Regions from separate parts of the Ferrimonas balearica DSM 9799 genome, predicted to be linked through region 1. Evidence: predicted binding sites of a transcription regulator. Region 1 holds the regulator's gene; each other region holds the start of a gene.
What was found. Region 1 encodes LexA, which represses DNA repair genes until DNA is damaged. Its sites were predicted from a motif close to TACTGTATNNNNATACAGTA; they were not measured.
Positions count from the first base shown of each region.

Region 2: a site for LexA is predicted at 4,693-4,712, ahead of recA (recombinase RecA). Genes of this name have one in related genera too.
Region 3: a site for LexA is predicted at 4,598-4,617, ahead of ruvA (Holliday junction branch migration protein RuvA). Genes of this name have one in related genera too.

Region 1 is NC_014541.1:202,916-210,780, reverse strand. Features, by position in the region: gene FBAL_RS00980 (DUF2909 family protein) at 1-89, shown strand, start outside; gene FBAL_RS00975 (cytochrome c oxidase subunit 3) at 138-1,010, opposite strand; gene FBAL_RS00970 (cytochrome c oxidase assembly protein) at 1,021-1,560, opposite strand; gene ctaD (cytochrome c oxidase subunit I) at 1,568-3,199, opposite strand; partial or broken gene coxB (cytochrome c oxidase subunit II) at 3,237-4,298, opposite strand; gene FBAL_RS00955 (hypothetical protein) at 4,716-5,171, opposite strand; gene lexA (transcriptional repressor LexA) at 5,171-5,794, opposite strand; gene plsB (glycerol-3-phosphate 1-O-acyltransferase PlsB) at 6,070-7,865, shown strand, end outside.
Region 2 is NC_014541.1:934,181-942,045, forward strand. Features, by position in the region: gene FBAL_RS04400 (peptidoglycan DD-metalloendopeptidase family protein) at 1-890, shown strand, start outside; gene rpoS (RNA polymerase sigma factor RpoS) at 966-1,952, shown strand; gene mutS (DNA mismatch repair protein MutS) at 2,009-4,531, opposite strand; gene recA (recombinase RecA) at 4,771-5,811, shown strand; gene FBAL_RS04420 (regulatory protein RecX) at 5,818-6,276, shown strand; gene alaS (alanine--tRNA ligase) at 6,414-7,865, shown strand, end outside.
Region 3 is NC_014541.1:2,241,626-2,249,490, reverse strand. Features, by position in the region: gene FBAL_RS10235 (diguanylate cyclase domain-containing protein) at 1-632, shown strand, start outside; gene aspS (aspartate--tRNA ligase) at 772-2,538, shown strand; gene FBAL_RS10225 (YebC/PmpR family DNA-binding transcriptional regulator) at 2,596-3,342, shown strand; gene ruvC (crossover junction endodeoxyribonuclease RuvC) at 3,347-3,868, shown strand; gene FBAL_RS10215 (DUF4920 domain-containing protein) at 3,940-4,410, opposite strand; gene ruvA (Holliday junction branch migration protein RuvA) at 4,679-5,302, shown strand; gene ruvB (Holliday junction branch migration DNA helicase RuvB) at 5,313-6,323, shown strand; gene FBAL_RS10200 (DUF1294 domain-containing protein) at 6,355-6,702, opposite strand; gene gloA (lactoylglutathione lyase) at 6,739-7,152, opposite strand; gene FBAL_RS10190 (YbjN domain-containing protein) at 7,527-7,865, opposite strand, start outside.

The DNA.
Region 1 (7,865 bases):
GACGGGTTGGCCTCTCGGCTCTGGTGCTGGTGTTGCTGGTGGTGGCGATGGCGGCCGGCTGGTTGCCGGTCAACCCCCGCCCCTACTGAGCAGAACGGGTGCGCCAGGCGCACCCGTTATCCATCACCGCCGAGTCGTCAAAGTACGTAGACGAAGACGAACAGGCAGATCCACACCACATCCACAAAGTGCCAATACCAGCTGGTGGCCTGGAAACCGAAGTGGTTTTCCGGGGTGAAATGCCCTTTCAGAACCCGGAAGAACATCACGATCAACATGATGGTGCCCAGCGTCACGTGCATGCCGTGGAAGCCGGTCAGCAGAAAGAAGGTGTTGCCGTAGATGCCGGCGTCGAGGGTCAGCCCCATCTCGTTGTAGGCGTGGACGTACTCCTCAACCTGCAGAAACAGGAAAGCCGCGCCCAGCAGAATGGTCAGGCCCAGCCAGCCGGTCAGCACCTTGCGCTTGTTCTGCTCAAGTCCAACGTGAGCCACATGCAGCGTAACCGAGGAGATCACCAGGATGATGGTGTTGTAGAGCGGCAGGCCACTCCAGCCCATCGCCTGGGTCTGGGTACCGTCTGGCGTGGTTTCCAGCGGCCAGACCGCTTCAAACGCTGGCCACAGCACCTCACTGGTCATGGCGTTGTTACCCGCCCCGCCCAGCCAGGGGATGGCCACCATCCGGGCGTAAAACAGCGCGCCGAAGAAGGCGGCAAAGAACATCACTTCGGAGAAGATAAACCAGCTCATCCCCTGTCGGAACGAGCGGTCCATCTGGCGTGAATAGAGCCCGGACATCGACTCATCAATCACATTGCGGAACCAGCCCACCATCATAAACAGGATGACGGCGATGCCGGCCAGCAGCACATAGCCGCCCATGCCGCCCCCTTTGGACAGGCTGGCCACATAGTTGCCAGCCCCCAGGGCAATCAGGAACAGCCCTACCGCACCGACAATGGGCCAGGGGCTCTGGGCCGGTACGTAATAACGTTCGTGTTGACTCATTTTGGTCTCCTTACCCGCGCTCACTCACCTTGTCGGTGATGTTGTAGAGCGTGTATGAGAGGGTCACGGTCTGGATCTCCGGTGGCAGTTCCGGGTCCAGGTAAAACAGCAGGCCCAGCTCGGCTTCTTCGCCGGCCGCCAGGGGTTGCTGGTTGAAGCAGAAGCATTCGACCTTGGAGAAATAGAGCGCCCCCAGGCCAGGACTGACCGAGGGGATGGCCTGACCCACCGTGGCTTCAGCCGACAGGTTACGGGCATAAAACGCCACCTGTCGGCTTTCGCCGGGGTGCACCTTCAGCCGGTTCACCACCGGCTTGAACTCCCAGGGCATGTCGCCCTGAACCCGGGCGATAAACTCCACCGTCACCACCCGTTGTTCATCCACCGTTCGGCTTTGTGCCGCTACTTCACCGGAGGTTTTGCCATTGATGCCGGTGATCTCGCAGAACACGTCATACAGCGGCACCAGGGCAAAACCGAAGCCGAACATCCCGACCACCACCCCAATCAGGGTGGTGATCAGACGGCGATTTTCCTGCGCATTCGCCATGGCAGCCTCAGGCGACCTTGGGCGGGGTGTCGAAGGTGTGCAGCGGCGCCGGTGACGGCACCGTCCACTCCAGCCCCTCGGCCCCATCCCAGGGTTTGGCCGCGGCTTTTTCGCCGCCGCGAATGCACTTGATCACCAGCGCCAGGAAGATCAGCTGCGACAGGCCAAAGGCAAAGCCGCCGATGGAGACCACCTGGTTGATGTCAGCAAACTGCAGCCCGTAATCCGGGATCCGGCGCGGCATCCCCGCCAGCCCCAGGAAGTGCATCGGGAAGAACAGCACGTTGACCGAGATGATGGAGGTCCAGAAATGCCAGCGTGCCAGGGTTTCCGAGTACATGTGTCCGGTCCATTTCGGCAGCCAGTAGTACGCCGCCGCCATGATGGAGAACACCGCGCCGGTCACCAGCACATAGTGGAAGTGGGCCACCACGAAGTAGGTGTCGTGGTACTGGAAGTCCACCGGCGTGATGGCCAGCATCAGCCCGGACAGTCCGCCAATGGTGAACAGCACGATAAAGGCCAGGGAGAACAGCATGGGGGCTTCGAAGCTGATGGAGCCACGCCACAGGGTGGCCACCCAGTTAAACACCTTCACCCCGGTGGGCACCGAGATCAGCATGGTGCAGTACATAAAGAACAGTTCCGCCGCCACCGGCATCCCGGTGGTGAACATATGGTGGGCCCAGACGATAAAGGAGAGCCCGGCAATGGAGGCGGTGGCGTACACCATCGAGGCGTAGCCAAACAGCTTCTTGCGGGAGAACGCCGGGACGATGGCGGAGATCACCCCGAACGCCGGCAGAATCATGATGTACACCTCGGGGTGGCCGAAGAACCAAAAGATGTGCTGGAACATCACCGGATCACCACCGCCGGCGGCATCAAAGAAGCTGGTGCCGAAGTACTTGTCGGTCAGCACCATGGTGACCACACCGGCCAACACCGGCATCACCGCAATCAGCAGGAAGGCGGTGATCAGCCAGGTCCAGACAAACAGCGGCAGCTTCATCCAGGTCATGCCCGGGGCACGCAGGTTCACGATGGTCACGATCACGTTGATGGCGCCCATGATCGAGCTGATCCCCATGATGTGAACCGAGAACACGAACAGCGCGGTGGAATCGCCACTGAAGGTGGTCGACAGCGGGGCGTAGAAGGTCCAGCCGAAGGCCGGGCCGCCGCCCTCCATAAACAGGCTGCCCAGCAACAGGGCAAAGGCGAACGGCAGGATCCAGAAACTCCAGTTGTTCATCCGCGGCAGCGCCATGTCCGGTGCCCCAATCATCATCGGGATCATCCAGTTGGCCAGGCCGGTAAAGGCGGGCATCACCGCGCCGAATACCATGATCAGGCCATGCACCGTGGTCATCTGGTTAAAGAAGTGCGGGTCCACCAGCTGCATGCCGGGCTGGAACAGCTCGGCCCGGATCACCATCGCCATGGCACCACCGGTCAGGAACATGATGAAACTGAACCAGAGGTACAGCGTCCCAATCTCTTTGTGGTTGGTGGTCAGCAGCCAGCGCTTGATCCCCGTTGGGTGGGGATGGTGGTCATCATGACCGTGGTGTTCTTCCTCAATAACGCCGGGGCGTTCCAGCTCATCGACGGGCCGGTCGGTTACGACAGTATTCATTCCCTAAACTCTCCTGCTACTGGCCGAGGGCCTTGGCCACTTCCGCGGTTTGCACCACGTCACCGGTCTGGTTGTCCCAGGCGTTACGCTGGAAGGTGACTACCGCCGCCAACTCTTTCAGGGTCAGCTGGCTGGCAAACGCCTGCATAGCGGTGCCGGGCTTGCCGTGCACCACAATGTCGACGTGGGCATCAACAGGGCCGGTGGCAACCGGGCTGCCACTGATGGCGGGGAAGACCCCCTGCAGGCCCATGCCATTGGGCTGATGGCAGGCGGCACAACGGCCGTTGTAGACCTGCTCCCCCAGGGCCATGGATTCCTCCAGAGTCAGGGTCTGGGCCAGGGAGTCCTGCTCCGCCTGAGCGGCCGCGGCGCTGGCCTGCTCCTGCTCTGCCAGCCACTGGTCAAACTCCGCTTCCGGCAGCACCTCTACCACCACCGGCATAAAGCCGTGGTCTTTGCCGCACAGCTCGGCGCACTGGCCACGGTAGGTACCGGGCTCATCCACCTTGGTCCAGGCCTCATTGATAAAGCCCGGGTTGGCGTCCTTCTTCACCGCAAACGCCGGCACCCACCAGGAGTGGATAACGTCGTCGGAGGTCAGCAGGAAACGCACTTTGCGGTTGGCAGGGATCACCAGGGGTTTGTCCACCTCCAGCAGGTAGTTTTCGCCCTTGGCTTCCGCGTTGGCGATCTGGTCAGCCGGGGTAGAAAGCAGGCTGTAGAACTCCACCTCATGGTTGAAGTACTTGTAGTGCCACTTCCACTGCGACCCGGTGACCTGGATGGTCAGATCCGCATCGGAGGGATCCTCCATCGCAATCAGGGTGCTGGTGGCGGGCACAGCCATGCCGATGAGGATCAGGAACGGAATCACCGTCCACAGGATCTCCACCTTGGTGCTTTCATGGAAATGCGCGGGTACCGCGCCTTTGGATTTGCGATGGCGGATCAGGGCCCAAATCATCACCCCGAAAACCACCGCCGCAATGGCGCAGCAGATGTAGAAAATGGTCATGTGCAGGCCGTAGACCTGCTGGCTGATCTCGGTCACTCCGGGCGTCATGTTCCAGAGCGAGGGATCCGCCATTGATGGCATCGCCACCAGAGTGGCCAAGCCACCCAACAGCTTGTACTTCACAAACGTTCTCCTCTGACTATTGCTTTCGCAATGTCCAGAGAAGAGCCATCACAGCACGGCTTTGCTCCATGTCAGCTCCCCTCCCCAAAAGGGCTCGGGCATACGCTTTCACTGCAAACGTAACGGCTGCCTTGCGGCCAGTGACACCAGTAAATTGTGATTATTCAGGCGCCAATATCACTCAACTTACAAGCAGACTTGACCTTGATCAAGATCACAAATCAATGAGCCAAAAGAGAAAGATCCATTCCCTCGTGCCACATCAGCGGGTAGTTCAAGGTGGGAATTTCGTCCAGTGGCAAGAGCGATTAGGGGGTAAAACAACAACGCCACCGGAATCGGTGGCGTTGCGGGCAGTCGCGGCAAGGGCGGGCATTAATGCAGGGCGCTGGGGATCTCCAACGGCGAACCCTGGCCCACTTCAAACAGGAAGGCGGGACAGTGGGCACGACGCGATACCAGCTCGAGTCGGCGGCGATCCCGGGCATCCAGCTGGGGCACCCAGGCCAGCGCCACCGCACAGGTGGTGCCGGACACCGCCTGTTCCAGCGCCCACTGGGCAGCAACGTCATCGTCGCAGCGCACCTGAAGCACCCGGCTCAGATCGACCCCGGCATCCGCCAGCACGGTTTTCCAGTCAAATGCCGGTGGGTTAATCAACAGCAGCCAACGCGGGGCGCGGCTGTAATCCGCCAGCTGCGGGGCCAGGCGGGCCAGCGCCAAACGGCCGGCATCATCACCCTGAGGGGCAGTCTGAACCTGTTGCCAGTCGAGGCCGGGTTGTTGCCACAGACCCGGATGTTCCCGTCGCACTCCCTGCCGCGTTTTCATTACTGCCATCCTCCGTTGCGAACCACGCCAACCGCCAGGCCTTCAATGGCCAGCGCGGTGTCTTCCAGATCCACGACAATCGGCTCGTACTCCGCGTTTTCCGCGTGCAGATACACCACGTTGCCGCGACGCTCGAACCGCTTGACGGTCACTTCATCTTCACCCACCCGGGCCACAACCACCTGACCATTGCGGGCATCCTGAGTCTGGTGCACTGCCAACAGGTCGCCGTCGAGGATGCCGATCTCCTTCATGGAGTCACCGCGCACCCGCAACAGGTAGTTGGCGGACGGACGGAACAGGTTGCCATCCATCTGGTAGTGGGTTTCCACATGCTCCTGAGCCAGAATCGGCTCACCGGCGGCCACCCGGCCAATCAGCGGCAGGCCCAACTGCTCCGGCTCCGGCTCGTTGTAGAGCAGACGGATGCCGCGGGAGGTACCAGGGACAATCTCAATAAAGCCTTTACGGGCCAGCGCCTTAAGGTGCTCTTCCGCCGCGTTGGCACTCTTAAAACCCAGCTGCCGGGCAATCTCGGCCCGGGTCGGGGGCATCCCGGTGTCCTGCATATGCTGGCGAACCAGATCGAACACCTGATTCTGGCGGGGCGTAAGTGGCTTCATCGCTGGCGCGCTCCTGGGGACTGGCTAAATCCCTGTTTATTCATACAGTAGATACTGTGAGTATATACAGCATGGTGATGAATTCAACAGGTCAACGCATAAAGTTATCCCTTTGTTCTGCCGATCATCTCCGACTGGAACCCCTGGTTTCCGCTCCGGCGCAGATCTGACCACCGTAACAGAAGCACAATCGACTCTGTCAGCGCTGCCAGTTATTGGCCTTTCGGTGTACACTCTGCCCCAATTCCGTTCGTCCAGAATAAGAAGCACACTTCGTGAGTCAGAACATATTCCCGGCGTGGCAACAACCACTCCGCTGGGCTCAGAAAGCCCTGGTGACCAGCAAAGCGGTCCCACAGGACCCCATCGCTGAGCTGGATCTCGACCCAAACCGTCCGCTGGTCTACGTGCTGCCCCAGGAGTCATTCTCTGACCGTCTGGCGCTGCACGAGTGCTGCGAAAAGCTGGGCCTGCCCAGCCCGTTCGAGCCTCTGGTGATCAAGGGCGAAACCGTCAGCCGCATCATTGCGCTGGAGCCAGCCCAACTGCTGTTCAGCCAGGGTCGCACCACCGATTTCAAAGCCCGTTTCGAGCGCCTGCTGTCGCTGCACCGCGAGCACGACGACCTGGATGTCCAGGTGGTGCCGGTCAGCCTGCTGTGGGGCCGTAACCCCGGCAAAGAGGAGGAGAGCGTCAAAGCGACCCTGCTCAACAAGAAGAACCCCACCTGGCTGCGTAAGACCTTTATCCTGGCGATGCTGGGGCGGGACAACTTTATCCGCTTCTCCCGGGCCGTCTCCTTGCGCCATATGGCCGACAACCACGGCACCGACGCCACCATCGCCAACAAGCTGGCCCGGGTAGCCCGGGTGCACTTTGGCCGCCAGCGCACCGTGGCCACCGGCCCGCGCCTGCCGGATCGTCAGGCACTGTTCCACGGTCTGCTCGCCTCCGAGGTGATCAAAGACGCCATCGCTGACGAAGCCAAGAGCAAAAAGATTTCGGAAGCCAAAGCCCGCGAGCGGGCGCTGGAGTATCTGGAGGAGATCTCCGCCGATTACTCCGACAGCCTGATGCGCATCGGTGATCGGGTCCTGACCTGGCTCTGGAACAAGCTCTACAGCGGCATCAATGTGCGCGGTGCTGAGCAGATCCGCCAGCTGTCCCAGGATGGCCACGAGATCGTGTTTGTGCCCTGCCACCGCAGCCATATGGACTACCTGCTGCTGTCCTACGTGATCTATCGTCAGGGCATGGTGCCGCCGCACATCGCCGCCGGGGTAAACCTTAACTTCTGGCCCGCCGGCCCGATCTTCCGTCGTGGCGGCGCGTTCTTTATCCGTCGCTCCTTTAAGGGCAACAAGCTCTACTCAGCGGTGTTCCGCGAGTACCTCGATCAGCTGTTTAAACGCGGCTACTCGGTAGAGTACTTCTGCGAAGGCGGGCGTTCTCGTACCGGCCGTCTGCTGCCGCCGAAAACCGGCATGATCGCCATGACCGTCAACAGCGTGCTGCGTGGTCTGGAGCGTCCGGTGACGCTGGTGCCGGTTTACCTGGGCTACGACCACGTGATGGAGGTGTCCACCTATCACAAGGAGCTGGCCGGTAAGAAGAAACAGAAAGAGAGCGCCTGGCAGGTGTTCTCCGCCATCCGTAACCTCAAGGATTACGGCCAGGGCTACGTGAACTTTGGTGCCCCCATCACCGTGCACCAATTCCTGAACGAGCATGCCCCGAGCTGGCGCACCGACACCGCCGACGGCGACTTGAAGCACGGCTGGATGACCCCCACCGTGAACAAGCTGGCCAACCAGTTGATGACCCGCATCAACGACGCGGCCGCCGCCTCCGCAATGACCCTGACCACCTCCATCCTGCTGGCCACTGAGCAGCACGCCATGCCGCGCCGGGCGCTGGAGAAGCAACTCGACTTCTACCTCGACCTGCTGCGGGCGGTGCCCTACACCCCGCTGGCCACCGCGCCGGAGGGGGATGGTGAGGCGGTGTTGAAGCAGGTGCTGGACCTCAACAAATTCGATGTCAGCGAAGACGCCATGGGTGAGATCGTTTC
Region 2 (7,865 bases), 730 kb from region 1:
CCTTTTCCGCCTTACGCCAACTGGGCTGTGTCAGCCTGGCGTTGCTGCTGGCCGGTTGCTCGTTGCAACAGCCACCGGCCCCGGTGGAAACGCTGTACAGCGGGCAGACCTACCGCGAACGCCCCCGTGGCAGTTTGCAGAGCCAGAACTATACGGTTAAGGCTGGCGATACCCTCTACTCGATTGCTTGGGCCGCCGATCAGGACTTTCGAACGTTGGCTCAGCGAAATGGGCTGCGATCGCCCTATGTGATCCACCCTGGTCAGACCTTGAAATTGAGTGGTTCGGCAACAAGAACTCACAATTCTTCAACAGCTACTCCACCGCGTCCTGCGCCAGCGAAACCCAGACCAGCTGCGGCCTCAACAGGTCAAGTTGCTAAAACATCCACAGAAAACCGAGAGAATAAATCGGTTGATCCCGCTCCACAGCCTAGTTATGCTGGTTCAACGACGTTACAAACCAGTAACACGACTGGCTCAGTAACGGCGTCACGCGACACGGCACTGCCGGACCGCGTTGCCCAGTGGCGTTGGCCGGTTAAGGGGAAGGTCATTCGCCGATTCTCAGCCACCGAGCAGGGCAACAAGGGACTCGATATTGCGGCACCCACCGGGACTCCGGTGATCAGCGCCGCCGAGGGGCGAGTTGTGTATGCGGGGAGCGCGTTGCGTGGTTACGGACAGCTGATCATCATCAAACACTCCGATGAATACCTCAGTGCCTACGCCCATAACAGCCGCATCCTGGTGAAAGAAAAACAAAGGGTCAGCGCAGGACAAAAGATTGCAGAAGTGGGCAGCAGTGACGCCGACAGGCCGATGTTGCACTTTGAGATCCGCTATAAAGGCAAGTCCGTTGATCCGCAAAGGTATTTACCCCGTCAATGAGGGGATTGGGTTGTCAAAACAAGGAGGAAAACTGTGAGAGTTAACTAGGTTTGGGACAAATTGGGAGATTAGCCAATGAATCGCAAGAGCAACGCTTTTGATGATGTGGCTGCCGTCGATTTAAGTCGTACCGAGGTTGTAGGGACCCCGGAAGAAGTCGAAGCCAACAACACTGAGGAACGCTCCTCATCTAACATTGACCAACTGGTCCAGGACGATCTGCAAAAAAACCTGGATGCGACACAGCTGTACCTCAGCGAGATTGGGTTTTCCCCCTTGCTGACGGCCGAAGAAGAAGTCTATTACGCCCGCCGGGCTCAGCGCGATTGCGCTAAGTCTCGCAACCGCATGATCGAAAGTAACCTCCGTTTGGTGGTGAAGATCGCCCGCCGTTATAACAATCGTGGTCTGGCCCTGCTGGATCTGATCGAAGAGGGTAATCTTGGCCTGATCCGAGCGGTGGAGAAGTTCGACCCCGAGCGCGGTTTCCGCTTTTCCACTTACGCCACCTGGTGGATCCGTCAGACCATTGAACGGGCCATCATGAATCAGACCCGCACGATTCGTCTGCCCATCCATGTGGTGAAAGAGCTCAATGTCTACCTGCGCACCGCCCGTGAGCTGGCCCATACGCTGGACCATGAACCGACCGCAGAAGAGATCGCCATGAAGCTCGATAAGCCGGTGGAAGACGTCAGCCGCATGCTGAAGCTGAACGAGAAGATCAGCTCCGTGGACACCCCGATCGGTGGTGACTCGGATAAGGCCTTGCTGGATGTGATTGCGGATGACGACCGGGTTTGCCCGGAAGTGCAGGCGCAGGACGACGACATCAACGGCTCAGTAGTGCGCTGGTTGGGGGAGCTGAACTCAAAGCAACGCGAGGTGCTGGCCCGCCGCTTTGGTCTGCTGGGCTATGAGCCTTCAACGTTGGAAGATGTGGGACGTGAAATCGGGCTGACCCGGGAGCGGGTCAGGCAGATCCAGGTCGAAGCGCTGCGCCGACTGCGTGAGCTGATCGGCGCTCAGGGCCTCTCGGTGGAATCTCTGTTCAAACCCTGATGACAACCCATCATAAAAAAACGCCGCCCATCGGGCGGCGTTTTTGATCCTGAGGCTTACAGCTGAGCTTTGAGCTGGTACAGCATATCCAGCGCCTGACGCGGGGTCAGCGCATCCGGGTCGAGGCGTTCGAGCAGTTCGACCACCGGATGAGGCTCCGGCAACAGCGGCAACTGGCCACCGCTGACTTCAGCACTGGGGGCCACACGGGGTTGCTGCTCCAGCTGGGACAGGCGTTGCTTGGCGGCGGCCACCACCAACTTGGGCACCCCGGCCAGGGCCGCCACCTGCAGACCATAGCTGCGGCTGGCCGGCCCCTCCTGTACTGCGTGCATAAAGGCGATGGTGTCGCCGTGCTCGACCGCGTCGAGGTGGACGTTGTGTACGCCCTCAAGCTGGCTCGGCAGTTCGGTCAGCTCGAAGTAGTGGGTGGCGAACAGCGTCATCGCCCGGATCGATTTGGCCAGGTGCTGGGCCGCGGCCCAGGCCAGGGACAGGCCGTCATAGGTCGAGGTGCCGCGGCCAATCTCATCCATCAGCACCAGGCTGCGCTCGGTGGCGTTGTTGAGGATGTTGGCGGTTTCGGTCATCTCCACCATAAAGGTGGAGCGGCCTGAGGCTAGGTCATCGGAGGCGCCAATGCGGGTAAAGATGCGATCCACCGGGCCGACCACCGCGTGTTCTGCCGGGACAAAGCTGCCGATGTGGGCCAACAGGGTGATCAGTGCGGTCTGGCGCATGTAGGTGGATTTACCGCCCATGTTGGGGCCGGTCACGATCAGCATGCGACGCTGGGGTGACAGCAGCACCGGGTTGGCGATAAAGGGTTCGCTCATCACCTGTTCCACCACCGGGTGGCGGCCGTTGTCGATCTGGATGCCCGGCTGTTCGCTCAGTTGCGGACGGTGGTAATCCAGCGTGTCGGCACGTTCAGCGAGGTTTTGCAGTACGTCCAGTTCGGCGCAGGCAAAGGCGGATTCCTGCAGCGCCGGCAGCACCGGCAGCAGCAGGTCAAACAACTCTTCGTACAGGCGTTTTTCCAGCGCCAGAGCTTGGCTCTGGCTGGTCAGCACCTTGTCTTCCAGCTCTTTCAGCTCCGGCACGATGTAGCGCTCGGTGTTCTTCAGGGTCTGGCGGCGCACGTAGTTGCTGGGCACCAGCGCGGACTGGGCACGGCTGACCTCGATAAAGAAGCCATGCACCTTGTTGTAGCCCACCTTCAGGGTGGCGATGCCGCTGCGTTCACGCTCCTGCTGCTCCAGCTGGGTGAGGAAGTCGGTGGCCCCCTGAGACAGGGCACGCAGCTCGTCCAGCTCGGCGTTGTAGCCCTCGGCCAGTACGCCGCCATCGCGGATCACCACCGGCGGGTTGTCTTTGATGGCGCGGGTCAGCAGGTCGAGCTGCTCCGGGAATTCCCCCAGTTGATTGTGCAGTTGTGCCAGCTGGCGGCCGGGCAGCTCGGCCAGCAGTTCACGCAGTTGCGGCAACTGACCAAGGGCCTGGCGCAAGCGGGTCAGGTCACGGGGGCGGGCGCTGCGCAGGGCGAGGCGGGCCAGTACCCGTTCGAGGTCACCCACCGGCTTGAGCAGCTCAGCCAGATCCAGATAAGCGGTTTGATCTTTCAGGCAGGCCACGCTGTCGAGTCGGCCCTCCAGCACGCTGCGCTGGGTCAGGGGCTGGTGCAGCCAGCGTTTCAGCAGGCGTGAGCCCATCGCGGTGGTGGTGCGGTCCAGTACCGCCGCCAGCGTGTTGTCGAAGCCCCCGGCCAGGTTTTGGGTCAGCTCCAGGTTTCGACGGGTGGCCGCATCCAGCACGATGGCGCTGCCGTCCTGCTCTTTCACCAGAGCGCGAATGTGGGGCAGGGCGGTGCGCTGGGTGTCTTTGACGTACTGCATCAGGCAGCCAGCGGCGCACAGGGCGCGCTCCGCCTGCTCAACCCCGAAACCGGTCAGGTCGCGGGTGCCGAACTGTTCATTCAGCAGGGCCCGGGCGGTGCCCAGTTCAAACTCCCACTCCGGGCGACGGCGGCAGCCCTTGAGGTGGTCGATCAGGTCCATGCGGGGGAACAGTTCCGGGTAAAGCAACTCGGCGGGGCGGGTGCGTTGCAGTTCCGCCTGCAGCGCTTCGTCGTCCGCCAGTTCATTCACCACAAAGCGACCGGAGGCGATGTCGAGAGTGGCGTAACCGTATTGGCCGCGGGACTCGTAGACCGCCGCCAACAGGTTGTCCTGGCGCTCCTGCAACAGGGCTTCATCGGTCACCGTGCCGGGAGTGACGATGCGCACCACCTGGCGTTCCACCGGACCTTTGCTGGTGGCCGGGTCGCCAATCTGCTCACAGATGGCGACGGATACGCCTTGCTGTACCAGTCGGGCGAGGTAGCCTTCCACCGCGTGGTAGGGGACACCGGCCATCGGGATGGGATCACCGGCGGCGTGGCCGCGGGCGGTCAGGGAGATGTCGAGCAGTTCGGCGGCTCGCTTGGCGTCGTCAAAGAACAGCTCGTAGAAGTCCCCCATCCGATAAAACAGCAGGACGTCGGGGTGCTGGGCCTTGATGGTCAGGTACTGACGCATCATTGGGGTGTGCTGTTCCAAGTTGGCCGGGCTGCGCTGGGTCACGAGGTCTCCTGAAGACGAAAGAAAGCTAGCCCGCTATGATACCCAAATTTGCCGCTGACGCAGGGCCGGACGAGGGAAAATTTGCCCCGCCGGCGCATTTGCTGAGCCACCAGGGTTGATACTGTATGATTGTACAGTATACTACTGGCATTACATCGAATCCTGTCGCCGCCAAGGCATCTTTTCTGGAGCTTGAAATGGACGAGAACAAAAAACGCGCCCTAAGTGCCGCACTGGGTCAAATCGAGAAGCAGTTTGGCAAAGGGTCCATCATGCGTCTTGGCGATGCGACCACTCTGGACATTGAATCTGTATCCACCGGCTCCCTGGGCCTGGATATCGCCCTGGGCATTGGCGGCCTGCCGTACGGCCGTATCGTTGAGATTTACGGTCCGGAATCTTCCGGTAAAACCACGCTGACCCTTCAGGTGATTGCCGAAGCGCAGAAACAGGGCAAAACCTGTGCGTTTGTCGATGCGGAACACGCCCTGGATCCGGTTTACGCCGCCAAGCTGGGCGTTAACGTCGAAGAGCTGCTGGTGTCCCAGCCGGATACCGGTGAACAGGCGCTGGAGATCTGCGACATGCTGGTGCGTTCCGGTGCCGTTGATGTGGTGATTGTTGACTCCGTGGCTGCCCTGACTCCGAAGGCGGAGATCGAAGGTGAGATGGGTGACTCCCACGTGGGCCTGCAGGCGCGTCTGATGTCCCAGGCACTGCGTAAGCTGACCGCCAACATTAAGCGCTCCAACACCCTGTGCGTGTTCATTAACCAGATCCGTATGAAGATCGGTGTGATGTTCGGCAGCCCGGAAACCACCACCGGTGGTAACGCGCTCAAGTTCTACGCCTCCGTTCGTTTGGACATCCGCCGTATTGGTGCGGTGAAAGACGGTGACGAGGTGGTGGGTAACGAAACCCGCGTTAAAGTGGTGAAGAACAAGGTTTCCCCGCCGTTCAAACAGGCTGAATTCCAGATTCTGTACGGTGAAGGCACCTCCAAAGAGGGTGAGCTGATCGACCTGGGTGTACAGCAGAAGCTGATCGAGAAGTCTGGCGCCTGGTACAGCTATCAGGGCGAGAAGATCGGCCAGGGTAAAGCCAACAGCATCCGCTTCCTGAAAGAGAACGTGGCCATTGCCAACGAGATCGAGAAGCTGCTGCGTGACCGTCTGCTGCTGAAGGCTGCACCGCAAGCCGAAGACGAAGACGAAGTTGAGGCGCCGGAGCTGGGCTAATCGGCCATGGCAAAAGCGTCACAGGACCGGGACCCGGTCGCTGCTGCGGTGGGACTGTTGTCCCGCCGCGATCATAGCCGCGAGGAGTTAAAGCAAAAGCTGCGCTCCCGCGGCTTTGTCGTTTCCGATATCGATAAAGCCATCGCCCGGGTGGACGATTGGGGCTACCTCAATGACGCTCGCTTCGCCGAAGGCTTTGTCCGTTACCGTTCTGCCCGTGGTCTTGGCCCCATCCGGCTGGCCAACGAACTGCGTGAACGCGGCGTCGCGGCGGAGCTGATCCGCCAGACCCTGGCCGAAGCCGAACAGGACTGGTTCGAGCTTTGCGCCGACCTGTGCCAACGCAAATTTGGCACCGCTCCCCCCTCCGATTTCAAGGCTCGGGCCAAGGTACAACGCTACCTGGCTTACCGGGGCTTCGACATGGAACAGATCCGCTACGCTCTGGAGAGCCTGCACAGCTGACCGGAAAATAGGCCAAACCGTGGATTATCTGCGGCCATGGTGCTGGTTTGAGCAGGAGTGTTGCGGATATAATTGGCCGTTTACACGGCTTGCCGGCGGTCGCCGGCGCTCACTGTCAGTTTTTTCAGGATGACCTCATGCACATGACCACCGCCGAGATCCGGACCGCGTTCCTGGAGTATTTCCGTTCTCAAGGCCACGAAGTGGTGGCATCCAGCTCGCTGGTGCCGCACAACGATCCCACTCTGCTGTTCACCAATGCCGGTATGAACCAGTTTAAGGATTGCTTCCTTGGTGCAGAACAACGGGCATACACCCGCGCGACCACGGCACAGCGTTGCGTACGTGCTGGCGGTAAGCACAACGACCTGGAAAACGTTGGCTTTACTGCCCGTCACCACACCTTCTTCGAAATGCTGGGTAACTTCAGCTTTGGCGACTACTTCAAGCATGACGCCATCAAGTTTGCCTGGCAGTTCCTGACCGAAGTGCTGCAGCTGCCGAAAGATAAGCTGTGTGTCACCGTGTACCACACTGACGACGAAGCCTTCGACATCTGGAACAAAGAGATCGGCATCGCCGCGGAAAACATCATCCGCATCGGTGACAAGCCCGGCAAACCGGCTTACACCTCTGACAACTTCTGGCAGATGGGTGACACCGGCCCGTGCGGCCCCTGCACCGAGATCTTCTACGACCACGGCGACCACATCTGGGGCGGCCGTCCGGGCACCCCGGAAGAGGACGGTGATCGCTTTATCGAGATCTGGAACATCGTGTTCATGCAGTTTAACCGTCACGCTGACGGCACCATGGACCCGCTGCCGAAGCCGTCCGTGGATACCGGTATGGGCATTGAGCGTGTGGCGGCCATTATGCAGGGCGGCCACTCCAACTATGACATCGACATCTTCCAGCGCCTGATCAAAAAAGCCGCTGAGATCACCGGTACCACCGATCTCGACAACAAATCCCTGCGCGTTGTGGCGGACCATATCCGCTCCTGCGCCTACCTGATCGTGGATGGCGTGATGCCCTCCAACGAAGGTCGCGGCTACGTGCTGCGCCGCATTATCCGTCGCGCCGTTCGTCACGGTCGCAAACTGGGCGCCAACGACACCTTCTTCTTCAAGCTGGTGGGTGAACTGGCTGACGTGATGGGCGCTGCCGGTGAAGAACTGAAACAGCAGCAGGCCATTGTTGAGAAAGTGCTGCGCATCGAGGAGGAGGGCTTTGCCCGTACTCTGGAGCGCGGTATGCAGCTGCTGAACGAGGCACTGGATAACCTCGACGGCGACGTACTGGACGGCGCCACCGTATTTAAGCTGTACGACACCTACGGCTTCCCGGCTGACCTGACCAACGACGTGGCCCGCGAGCGCGGCTTTAGCATCGACGAAGATGGCTTCGAAGTGGAGATGGAGCAGCAGCGCCAGCGTGCTCGTGACGCCGGTCAGTTTGGTACCGACTACTCCAAAGTGGTCAGCATCGACAGCGACAGCGTGTTCACCGGTTACGACCGCACTGACGACCAGGGCAAAGTTGTGGCCATCCTGGTGGAAGGCAACGAAGTGGACAGTCTGATGGGC
Region 3 (7,865 bases), 2.0 Mb from region 1:
CAGCGTCGGCCGGGCGTACCGTTGCGGTGTGGTTTGCCGCGTTGGTGATTCTTCTTCTGGCAGCGGGTTTTATTCTGCTCTACCGCCAATGGCGCTGGGAACAGTTACAGCGGCGCCAGTTGCTGACCCAACAGAATGCGCGCGATGGGTTTGATTCGGTTACCGGCTTGCCGGGGCGCAGTATGTTGGATGACCGTTTGAGTCAGGCACTGTTGGCGCATGGCCGTGAGCATCGCCAGATGGCGGTGCTGGTGCTTGACCTGGATGGGTTTGGCCAACTCAATCGGCGCCTGGGGTGGGATAAGGGCGATAAGCTGTTGGCCCTGGTCGCCAACCGTTGGCGCACCGGCGTGCGTCGCTCCGACACCCTGGCCCGGTTACAGGGGGACCAGTTCGTGGCGATTCTCAACCAGGTCAAGAACGTGGCGGCGGCCCGTCACGTTGCCGAGATGCTGATGATGGAGCTGGAACAGCCCTTTGAGCTCGATGGCAAGTCGATTCAGCTCAGCGCCAGCATCGGCGTTGCGGTGTTCCCGCAGCACGGTGCAGACCCGGTCAGTTTGTTACAGGCAGCGGACCTGCAATTGAGGCTGGTGAAGGGGCAGGGCGGTGCTGGCTACCAAGTTGCCTGAACATTGACCAATAGCGCGCTGTAGCGCGCCCTTTGGCCTTCTGATTGCGCCATTTTTTCTCTATAATCCCCGCTTTGCCCATTTTCCCGGCGAGGGCCCCTGGGCCCTCTCTCACCAGCATTGAATACAGGAGCTGTCGATGCGCAGCCATTACTGCGGACACGTTACCGAAACGCTTATCGGACAAGAAGTTACCCTGGTCGGTTGGGTTAACCGCCGTCGCGACCTGGGTGGTGTGATTTTCCTGGACCTGCGCGATCGCGAAGGGATTGTGCAGGTTGTGTACGATCCGGACCTGCCGGAAGTGTTCGAAACCGCGTCCAGCCTCCGTGGTGAGTTCTGCGTACAGGTGAAAGGCCTGGTACGTGGCCGCCCGGAAAGCCAGGTAAACGCCAACATGACCACCGGTGCCATCGAGGTACTGGGTCGTGAGCTGACCATCATCAACAAGGCTGAGCCGCTGCCGATCGACTTCAACACCGATGTGTCTGAAGAGCAGCGTCTGAAGTACCGCTACCTGGATCTGCGTCGTCCGGAGATGGCGGAGAAGATGAAGTTCCGTGCCCGTTTCACTTCCGAAGTGCGTCGTTTCCTCGACGACCAGGGCTTTATGGATGTGGAAACCCCGATCCTGACCGCCGCCACCCCGGAAGGTGCCCGTGACTACCTGGTGCCGAGCCGTACCCACAAGGGTCAGTTCTTCGCACTGCCGCAGTCCCCTCAGCTGTTCAAGCAGTTGCTGATGATGTCCGGCATGGACCGCTACTACCAGATCGTGAAGTGCTTCCGCGACGAAGACCTGCGTGCTGACCGTCAGCCGGAATTCACCCAGATCGATATCGAAACCTCTTTCATGACCGCGGAAGAGGTGATGGCGGTTACTGAAGCGATGATCCGCACCATCTTCAAGAAGATGCTGAACGTCGACCTGCCGCAGTTCCCGCACATGAGCTACGAAGAAGCGATGCGTCGCTACGGTTCCGACAAGCCGGATCTGCGTAACCCGCTGGAACTGACCGACGTGGCTGACCTGCTGGCCGATGTGGAGTTCAAAGTGTTCTCCGGCCCGGCTAACGATCCGGAAGGCCGCGTTGCCGCGCTGCGCATCCCGGGCGGTGCCAGCCTGTCCCGTAAGCAGATCGACGACTACACCAAGTTTGTCGGCATCTACGGCGCCAAGGGCCTGGCCTGGATGAAGGTCAACGAAACCGGTAAGGGCATCGAAGGCGTTCAGTCTCCGGTGGCCAAGTTCCTGTCTGACGACATCGTTAACGCCATCATCGAGCGCACCGGCGCCGTGGCTAACGACATCGTGCTGTTTGGTGCCGATGACGCCAAAGTGGTGGCCGATGCCATGGGCGCGCTGCGTCTGAAGGCCGGTGAAGACTTCGGCCTGGTGGCGGAAGGCTGGGCACCGCTGTGGGTGGTCGACTTCCCGATGTTCGAGAAGGCCGACGGTCGTTACTACGCGCTGCACCACCCCTTCACTGCTCCGCGCGATATGACTCCGGAAGAGCTGGAAGCCAACCCGGACACCGCACTGTCCAACGCCTACGACATGGTGCTGAACGGTGTGGAAGTGGGTGGTGGTTCTGTCCGTATTCACCGTGCCGAGATGCAGTCTGCGGCGTTCCGCGTACTGGGCATCGACGACCAGGAAGCGAAAGAGAAGTTCGGCTTCCTGCTGGACGCGCTGAAGTACGGTACCCCGCCGCACGCCGGTCTGGCCTTTGGCCTGGACCGTCTGGTGATGCTGATGGTGGGCGCGGAATCCATCCGTGAAGTGATGGCGTTCCCGAAAACCACCACCGCCGCGTGTCCGCTGACCAGCGCACCGGGTTCCGCCAACCCCGAGCAACTGGTTGAGCTGGGCATCCAGCGCATCCCGGCCGAGAAAGCCGAGTAAGTGTTACCCCGACCGCCCGGCCTTGTCCGGGCGGTCTTGTTTTAACGGAGTGAAGCCATGGCAGGTCACAGTAAATGGGCCAATATCAAACACCGTAAAGCGGCACAGGACGCGAAGCGGGGCAAGATTTTCACCAAGCTGATCCGCGAACTGACGGTGTCAGCACGGGAGGGCGGCTCCGATGCCGACGCCAACCCGCGCCTGCGCGCCGCCATCGACAAAGCCCTCTCCAACAACATGACCCGTGACACCATTGAGCGCGCGGTGAAGCGGGGTGCCGGCGAACTGGAAGGCCAGGAGCTGGAAACCATCATCTACGAAGGCTATGGCCCGGGTGGCACTGCGGTGATGGTGGAAACCATGACCGACAACCGCAACCGCACCGTATCCGGTGTGCGCAGCGCTTTCAGTAAGTCCGGTGGCAACCTGGGCACCGACGGTTCGGTGGCGTACCTGTTTACCAAACAGGGCGTGATCTCCTACGAGCCGGGTACCGATGAGGAAGCGGTGATGGATGCCGCACTGGAAGCGGGTGCCGAAGATGTCGAAACCTCTGACGACGGTGCCATCGACGTGTACACCACGCCGGAGGCGTTTGGCTTTGTGAAGGACGCGCTGGACGCGGCGGGACTCACGGCGGTTAACGCTGAAGTGACCATGGTGCCCTCCACCAAGGCGGAGCTGGACCTGGATACCGCTCAAAAATTCTTACGCCTGATCGACGTACTGGAAGACCACGACGACGTTCAGGAGGTCTACCACAATGCCGACATCTCCGACGAGGTGATGGCGCAACTGGATTGATCGTGTGTCGGTAATTCTCGGTATCGATCCCGGCTCCCGCTTGACGGGTTACGGGGTGATTCGCTTTTGTGGCCGCCAGTTCCAGTATCTGGGCAGCGGCTGCATCCGCCTGCCGGAAACGGACCTGCCCAGCCGCCTCAAGATCATCTTCGACGGCGTGTCAGAGCTGGTTAAACAGTTTGAACCGGATGAGCTGGCAGTCGAGCGGGTGTTTATGGGCCGCAATGCCGATTCTGCGCTGAAACTGGGCCAGGCCCGGGGGGCAGCCATTGTCGCTGCTCTCAATGGTGGCCTGACCGTGTCGGAATACAGCCCCACCCAGGTGAAACAAGCGGTGGTTGGCACGGGTGGCGCCAAGAAGGAGCAGGTGCAGCATATGGTGAAACACCTGCTGAAACTGCCGGGAACGCCTCAGGCGGACGCCGCGGATGCGCTGGCCATCGCCATTACCCACGCCAATATGCAGCGCGGCCTGGTGGCGATGTCGGGCAAAGCCACCGCCCGAGTGGGCGGCCGGTACCGTTGACGGCGCGAGTGCCGGAAAATGGGCAATAAAAAAAGCAGGCTAGAGCCTGCTTTTTTGTCGGCGCCAAACGGTTATTGCGCCAGGATCTCAACCCCGGTGGGGGAGAGTTGGTACATCACCCGCGGCTCGGTGATGGTGGCCGGATCAAACTCCGTGCCTTGCTCTTCCGCCTGGTGGGCGTAAAAGGCGCGGGTTTGCTCCAGGTTCCAGCTCATCTTCTGCAGGGTGCCGGTGGCCAGAGCACGCTGCCCTTTGGCACTCACAGGAAACTCCATCACGCCGTCTTTCACTTTGACCCGAAGGTCCGGGTAGGCCGGGTCACTGGCGAGCGTCATCCAGCACCCCCGCTTTTGGCATACCGCGGTGATTTCGCCCTCAATCGTGACGGTCTTGCCGACGAAGTCGTCCGGTGACGCCATCAGGGTGGCCAGTGGCACCGTGGTGCTGGCATCGATGCCACTGCCGAAGGTCATGGCGGATCCCGCCCAGGTGGTGGTGCTGATCAACAGCAGACTCAGTAACAGATGTGATAATCGCTTCATGGTCGGACTCCATCGGCATAACGGCATTGACTGGACTCACTGTAACACAGCGTTAACCGAGCGCCATGAGCGACTGGGGGTAAAGGGTTTGCGCCTATGCCCCTGGACGGACAGGGCCATAGCGTTTACCGCGCCTGCGAGCATTGCAGGATGACGGCGCGGCCAAAAACCGCTACGATGACGCCATTACTGTAAATATGGACAGTGGTTTTGACTGTCCCCGGGCCGGAGCAGAATCCGGCCTGTTATCTGTTTTGGGAGAATGCCCGTGATTGGACGCCTGCGTGGACTGTTGGTAGAGAAAGCGGCACCGGAAGTGGTGCTGGAGTGTGGCGGCGTTGGTTACGAGGTGCAATTGCCGATGACCAGCTTCTACCAACTGCCGGAGCTGGGCAGCGAAGCGGTCATCTTTACTCACTTCGTGGTGCGGGAAGACGCTCAACTGCTCTATGGGTTTGCTTCTAAAGAGGAGCGGGCCCTGTTTCGCGAGCTGATCAAAACCAATGGTGTGGGGCCGAAAATGGCCCTGGGCATCCTGTCCGGCATGTCCGCCGAGCAGTTTGTTGATGCGGTGCAGGCGGAGAACATCACCGGCCTGACCAAGCTGCCGGGCGTGGGTAAGAAAACCGCTGAACGCCTGGTGGTGGAGATGCGTGACCGACTGAAGAATTTCGGTGGCCCGCTGCTGACCCCCTATGCCGACCGCCTTGCCGGTACCAACCCGACGGAGAACACCTTGGTGTCTGCGCCGGACCCGGAAGAGGATGCCATTGCCGCGCTGGTGGCCCTGGGCTACAAAGCACCGGCCGCCAGTAAGGTGGTCGCCAAGGTCGCGGCACCGGGGATGAGCTCGGAGCAGCTGATCCGCGATGCACTGAAAGCGATGCTGTGAGGGACCGGGGATGATTGAAGCGGATCGACTGGTCGCAGCACCCACTGCCAGCCGGGAGGAGGAGGTTATCGACCGCGCCATGCGGCCGAAGATGCTCACCGACTACACCGGCCAGGATGAAGCCAAGGCTCAGCTGGAGGTGTTTATCCAGGCCGCGCGCAACCGTGGCGAAGCCCTCGACCATCTGTTGATCTTCGGCCCGCCGGGTCTGGGGAAAACCACCCTGGCCAATATTGTGGCCAACGAGATGGGGGTGAACATCAAGTCCACCTCCGGTCCGGTACTGGAGAAGGCCGGCGATTTGGCGGCGCTGTTGACCAACCTGGAGCCCCACGATGTGCTGTTTATCGATGAGATCCATCGTCTGAGTCCGGTGGTGGAAGAGGTGCTCTATCCGGCGATGGAGGATTATCAGCTCGATATTATGATTGGAGAGGGCCCCGCGGCGCGCTCCATCAAGCTGGATCTCCCTCCGTTTACCCTGATTGGCGCTACCACCCGAGCGGGTGCATTGACCTCACCGTTGCGGGCCCGTTTTGGCATTCCTCTGCGGCTCGAGTTTTACAACGTCCGCGACCTGACCCAGATCGTCCAGCGCAGTGCTGAAGTGCTGGATCTCTCGATGGAAGGCGACGGTGCGGTAGAGATTGCCCGCCGCAGCCGGGGCACCCCGCGTATCGCTAACCGGCTGCTGCGCCGGGTACGCGATTTCGCTGAGGTGAAGTTTGATGGCGTGATCACGGCGGAGGTGGCGGCCAAAGCGCTGGACCTGCTGGACGTGGATAAAGAGGGTTTCGATTATCTGGACCGCAAACTGCTGACCACCATCATCGACAAGTTCAGCGGTGGCCCGGTAGGGCTGGAGAACCTGGCGGCAGCGATTGGTGAAGAGCGTGAAACCATCGAAGATGTGCTGGAGCCCTTCCTGATCCAGCAAGGCTTCCTGCAGCGCACGCCACGCGGGCGCATCGCCACCGACCGGGCCTATCAGCACTTTGGTTTGCCCGGCAAGGCCGAGTAAAAAAAACGCCAGCCCTCGGGCTGGCGTTTTATTACCAGGCGGGAAGGCCAAGCCTAGCGGCCAGTGGAGGCCAGGCGATGGCTGCCCACACCAGAAAGTGCAGTAACACGATGGCGAACAACACCCAAAGGTAGGATTTTTTTTGGGTCTTATGGCGAAACTGACGGGCACCAATCAAGGCGCCGGGCCAGCCACCCAACAACTCCAGGGTGTGCAGCAGCTTTTCCGGCAGGCGGTAGCCGCCGGTCAGCGCACGGCGCTTATCCAACCCGAAGGCCAGCACGGTCAGCAGACTGGCGGCCAGGTAAACCGGCAGGGCAACCAGTTGGCCGCTGATCATGATCAGGGCCAGAAACAGGGTAATGATGATGAGGGTCATGGTAATAAAAAGGGGCGTTGCCGCCCCTGTATTTGCTCAGGCGCCAACGCCTTCGCCGGCCTGATCACGCTGGATAAGTTCGATCTTGTAGCCGTCCGGATCTTCAACAAAGGCGATGTGGGTGCTGCCGCCCAGTACCGGGCCCGGCTCACGGGTGATGTTGCCGCCGGCCGCACGGATCTTATCGCAGGCGCTGTAGATGTCTTCAAAGCCCAGAGCGATGTGACCGAACGCGGTACCCATCTCGTAGTTCTCAACGCCCCAGTTGTAGGTCAGTTCGATGACGGCGTGGCCGTCTTTCTCTTCGCCGTAGCCAACAAACGCCAGGGTGTATTTGTATTCGTCGTTGGTGGACTGGCGCAGCAGAGTCATGCCGAGTACATCGGTGTAGAACTGAATGGAACGGTCCAGGTCGCCGACGCGCAGCATGGTATGCAGTACTTGTGACATGGTGGATAGCCTTTGCAAAACAACTTTTTGGGTTCTCAATACTAGCAGAATTTTCGTTGCGAAAAGACCGTTGTGATTACGCCGAACAGGGGTTGCCCGGTTGGGGAAAGACGCTGGGCTGCGCTGACCTAAAGCTGTGACCGGCTTCTCAATTCCCCGGGGTTGGGATAGTGATTCGACGCGCTGATCTTTACTCTATCCGTGGGGACAGCCAATTCGTAAGATTTGGAGAACGATCAGTGAATAAAGATCTGAAATTTGCCTTGGGTGCCACCGTTGGCAGCCTGTCAATGATTGTTGCCCTTGGGGCCATGATCTTTGCCTGATAAGCGAAAAACGCCAGCATAAGCTGGCGTTTTTTTTATCCCCACGACTCAGTGCATCATGGTTGGGCTGGGCGCTTCCACATCCTCTTCCGGGTAGAAGATGACGCCCATCTTTTTGACGTCATTCGCGACCTGTTCCATCTGCTCCATGCAGTCCCGCACAAAGTAGATAAACTGCGCTTCCTCGATGCCGGGGCGGATAGCCAGGTTATGGCACATCACCAGGCGCGGCAGGGTGTCGTCCACCATCTCCACAAAGATTTTCAGAGTGGGGTAGTGGGCATTTAGCCGGCCCAGCTCTGCATGGGCGGGCATAACGCCAGTGGGGCGCAGTTCGATGGAGGCGGAGCAGTAAACAAAGTCGCCTTCAATCTCGATCTTGGCATC